Regions from separate parts of the Halobacillus sp. BAB-2008 genome, predicted to be linked through region 1. Evidence: predicted binding sites of a transcription regulator. Region 1 holds the regulator's gene; the other holds the start of a gene.

Region 1 (2,206 bases):
TCATCCTGAATCAGCAATGCATCCGCCTGTCTTGAAGAAAGGTACTCCAAAACAGAAAAAAATACCTTCTCTTTCTATTTCGTAGCCGCTTGCCTGTTCTTCAATGCAATCGACAATTTCCAACCCGTGATTTTCTGCCATGGCAGTCAATTCCGCCCTCTGGCGTTTTAACGATGAGATCTGCGCCTCTTTTTCCGTGCTGACGCGGCAGTACAAGACAACCTTCATCTACAATAAACCCCTCTCTTATCCGCTCGTTACCATAGAATAATAGAGAAAAGCGAAGCTGACAACAAACAAAATGATGTACGTGACGTCCAGTTTGGATAGTTTATTGAACATGTGAACCCCTCCATATTAAGAACGAACGTTCCTAAGAACCTGTGTTCGCATTTGATATTTTTAATTATATACGAATGTACGTTCCTGTCAACGACTTTTTTCGAACGCTTGTTTGTGTTTTTTTGCCCTCCATGGTACAATGTGGTTACTATAATCCTATGTACGAGGTGCTAATCTATGAATAAACTTTCCAAGCGGCAGCAAGAAATACTAGATTTCATAAAAGAACAGGTAGTGTTAAAAGGGTATCCACCATCCGTTAGGGAAATCGGACAGTCTGTGGGTCTTGCTTCCAGCTCGACTGTGCACGGACACTTATCAAGGCTTGAGAAAAAAGGCTTTATCCGTCGGGACCCTACGAAACCGCGGGCAATTGAAGTTATTGAATTAGAAGAGGATCACAGTATTCCCAGAAGCGAGGTCGCCTATGCCCCTGTGATCGGTAAGGTCACAGCAGGGTCTCCCATCACCGCTGTCGAAAATATTGAAGAGTACGTTCCACTCCCGGATACGCTTGCAGGAACGGACGACAACACATTTGTGCTCATCGTACAGGGAGAGAGTATGATAGAAGCAGGAATCCTGGACGGAGATATGGTAGTAGTCAGACAGCAGCAGACAGCTCAGAACGGTGACATTGTCGTCGCTATGACAGAGGAAGAAGAAGCTACGGTGAAACGCTTCTTCAAAGAAAAGAACCACATCAGGCTTCAGCCGGAAAATGCGACAATGGAACCGATTATACTAAATGATGTTTCCATTTTAGGACGAGTTGTCGGTTTATACCGGACGGTGCATTAAAATAGAAAGAAGCGGCGGCCGTTTTAAGCCCCGCTTCTTTTCTCTGTTCCTTTATTTTTACGAAAAACTGCCACGGCAAGAATTCCATCCCATCTGAACGTTCTTACTTGTTTCCGTGTATAACAATAAGCCACGCAACAGGCTTCCTCCATCCTTATAACTCGAATTAATCGTTGAGAAATAGATTGATCACGGGCATGATAAATAATTTCCAACGGTAAATGCTCTATCATAGAACGGTTTAATAATTGGTGCATACGCATCACCTCATTACGAACATTTGTTCTTTTATTGTATGAAGAATGACGCTGAAAGTATACCGGGAAATCCTGGGCCGTTCATCGTTTTAAATAATTTTCGATCTTTCGGGCTGTCTCCAGACGCGTCGCTCCGGATAGATCAACAAAATTGGACCCTTTTAAGCCAGCCGTTCCCCCACCGGCAACGATTATCTTTTTAGCCACTTGGCGCCTCTCTGCCGTACGCCTTAACGCAATCATTGCATTTTCCCGAATAGCAAGTGTCTCCACAGCAGGGAAATCAGCAAATGAATTGATGACAACTGCAACCTCTTCCATTTCATCATCCTCCATTTTTTTGAGGGCTTCTTCCATTGCCCTTTTTGTATTTGGCCCATAATATCCATCGACTGTTAAACCCTGATCCCTCTGAAAAGCTTTGACAGCTGTCTCTGTAGCTGGACCGAAGGAACCATCGGCCCCGTAGCCTCCCATGGAATAGCCCAATTTCAATAAATTGCGCTGCAGCACACGTACCGCTTCTCCCGTATCCCCAAGAGAAAGGTAATTTTTGTCGATCGTTTCACCGACTCCTTTAAAAGCCACACCGAAGTACTCACAGATTCCCTGCGCGTGTTCCTTTGCTACTTCTTGTTGAAAAGCTTCATTAATCATTAACAATGCCTCACGTTTGTTATCCATGTAACCGTTCTCGGTCAGAATTGCCGGCATGTCTGTTTCTCTCAACACATGAAAATTGGCTTCTTTTACACCGCGCCAGTTCTGTTGCGTCCCTCGCCGTAAATACTTGCCGACAAGCGCTG
Region 2 (2,206 bases), on a different contig from region 1:
AACGTCACGCTCTCGCGAACCGGAAAAACCTTTAAACTTGCCCAGTCACAACAGTTCGTAGCCTCTTCCCGTGGAACCGTTGAGGAAGGATATGCAGGAGATATTATCGGAATCTATGATCCAAACGTCTATCGGATCGGCGATACGATTGTTACAGGTAAATCCAAGTTTGAATATGATGAACTTCCTCAATTCCCGCCGGAGATCTTCAAGAAGGTTACAGCTAAAAACGTTATGAAATCGAAGCAGTTCCGCAAGGGTTTGGAACAGCTGGTTCAGGAAGGAGCAATTCAGCTGTTTAAACGCTACAGCTTCGAAGATTTTATCATCGGTGCTGTCGGAGAACTTCAATACGAAGTATTCGAATATCGGATGAAGAATGAGTATAATGTGGATATTGAGTTGATACCGCTTGGAGAGCGTATTCCACGCTGGCTTAAAGAGGATCAGGTGGACGTTTCGCTGTTCGATGAACGGAACATGCTTGCTGAAGATCGGGAAGGGAATCCGGTTGTTCTGTTCAAAAACGATTTTTCCCTGCGTTGGTTCATTGATAAGAATCCGGATATTGAGTTGATCGATTTGTTTGAAGTAAATGAATATAATCAAACCTTTGATGCGTAAGCCCTGAATTGATATAGAAATAAAGAAAGCACCTGTGGATACAGGTGCTTTCTTTATTTTTCCGAGTCGTAAAGGATATAGGTGAACGTTGGTTGGATGGAAAAGGAGTATGTCGGAGAGAGGGGGTAAATATGGGAAAATAGGGAAAACCAATTGCAAGTGCGAATGTTTGTTCGTTTAAGGTTAGAATGGTAAACTGTTGTGGTAAACTAGGAAGGAATAGTGAGGAACGGAGGTTTTCGTCGTGGAGGGACAATTCGAATTAGTATCTAAATACACCCCGCAGGGAGATCAGCCGCGAGCAATCAAAGCATTGGTCGAAGGGATTAACAATGGGGAAAAACATCAGACGTTACTCGGTGCAACGGGTACCGGTAAGACGTTCACCATGTCAAACGTCATTGAACAGGTCAACAAGCCGACACTGATCATAGCCCATAACAAAACGTTGGCAGGGCAGCTCTACAGTGAATTCAAGGAGTTCTTTCCAAATAACGCTGTGGAATATTTTGTCAGTTACTATGATTATTATCAGCCGGAAGCTTATGTCCCTTCGTCGGATACGTTTATCGAGAAGGACGCGAGCATCAATGATGAGATCGACAAGCTGCGCCACTCCGCTACGTCTGCTTTGTTTGAGCGGAACGATGTCATCATTGTTGCCAGTGTTTCTTGTATTTATGGTTTAGGTTCTCCCGACGAATATCGAAGTCAGGTGCTTTCCATTCGTACGGGAATGGAGAAGGATCGGGATCAGCTGCTCCGGAACCTTGTAGACATTCAATATGCGCGGAACGATATTGACTTTCAGCGTGGTACATTCCGCGTGCGCGGGGATTCGGTGGAAATTATTCCTGCTTCACGGGAAGAACATGCGATGAGGATTGAATTTTTCGGAGACGAAATTGACCGGATCAGAGAAGTGGATGTGTTGACCGGCGAAGTGATCGGCGATCGGGAGCATGTAGCGATTTTCCCGGCCTCCCACTTCGTCACCCGGGAAGAAAAGTTGAAAAAAGCCATTGAAAATATAGAACAGGAAATGAAAGACCGTGTAAAAGAGCTTCGGGACAACGACAAGCTTCTCGAAGCGCAGCGTCTGGAGCAGCGGACAAACTACGATTTGGAAATGATGAGGGAAATGGGTTTCTGTTCAGGAATCGAAAACTATTCCCGTCATTTGACGTTCCGGGAGCCGGGAGCGACGCCTTATACGCTTCTCGACTATTTCCCGGATGATTTCCTGATTATGATTGATGAATCCCATGTGACACTTCCACAGGTGAGAGGGATGTATAACGGGGACAGGGCTAGGAAACAAGTGCTCGTCGATCATGGATTCCGTCTCCCTTCCGCTATGGACAACAGGCCGCTTATGTTTCATGAATTCGAGGAACACATCAACCAGATTGCTTACGTTTCGGCGACGCCTGGTCCATACGAAATCGAACATACACCGAAGATGATCGAGCAGATTATCCGGCCGACCGGACTTCTTGATCCGGAAATTGAAGTGCGTCCGATTCATGGTCAGATCGATGATCTGGTGGGAGAGATCAACAAGCGGAAAGATCGAAATGAG

Evidence for each region. The regulator LexA, encoded in region 1, represses DNA repair genes until DNA is damaged. The targets are predictions, from matches to a motif close to CGAACATATGTTCG.
Region 2: uvrB (excinuclease ABC subunit UvrB) is a predicted target of LexA. The motif match lies at 787-800, and genes of this name have one in related genera.

What each region holds. Positions count from the first base shown of each region.
Region 1 covers NZ_ANPF01000106.1:8,230-10,435, forward strand. The annotation lists partial or broken gene D479_RS19100 (recombinase family protein) at 1-228, opposite strand, end outside; gene lexA (transcriptional repressor LexA) at 520-1,143, shown strand; gene D479_RS20505 (hypothetical protein) at 1,167-1,400, opposite strand; gene D479_RS20060 (N-acetylmuramoyl-L-alanine amidase) at 1,482-2,206, opposite strand, start outside.
Region 2 covers NZ_ANPF01000028.1:67,731-69,936, forward strand. The annotation lists gene D479_RS08040 (peptide chain release factor 3) at 1-624, shown strand, start outside; gene uvrB (excinuclease ABC subunit UvrB) at 869-2,206, shown strand, end outside.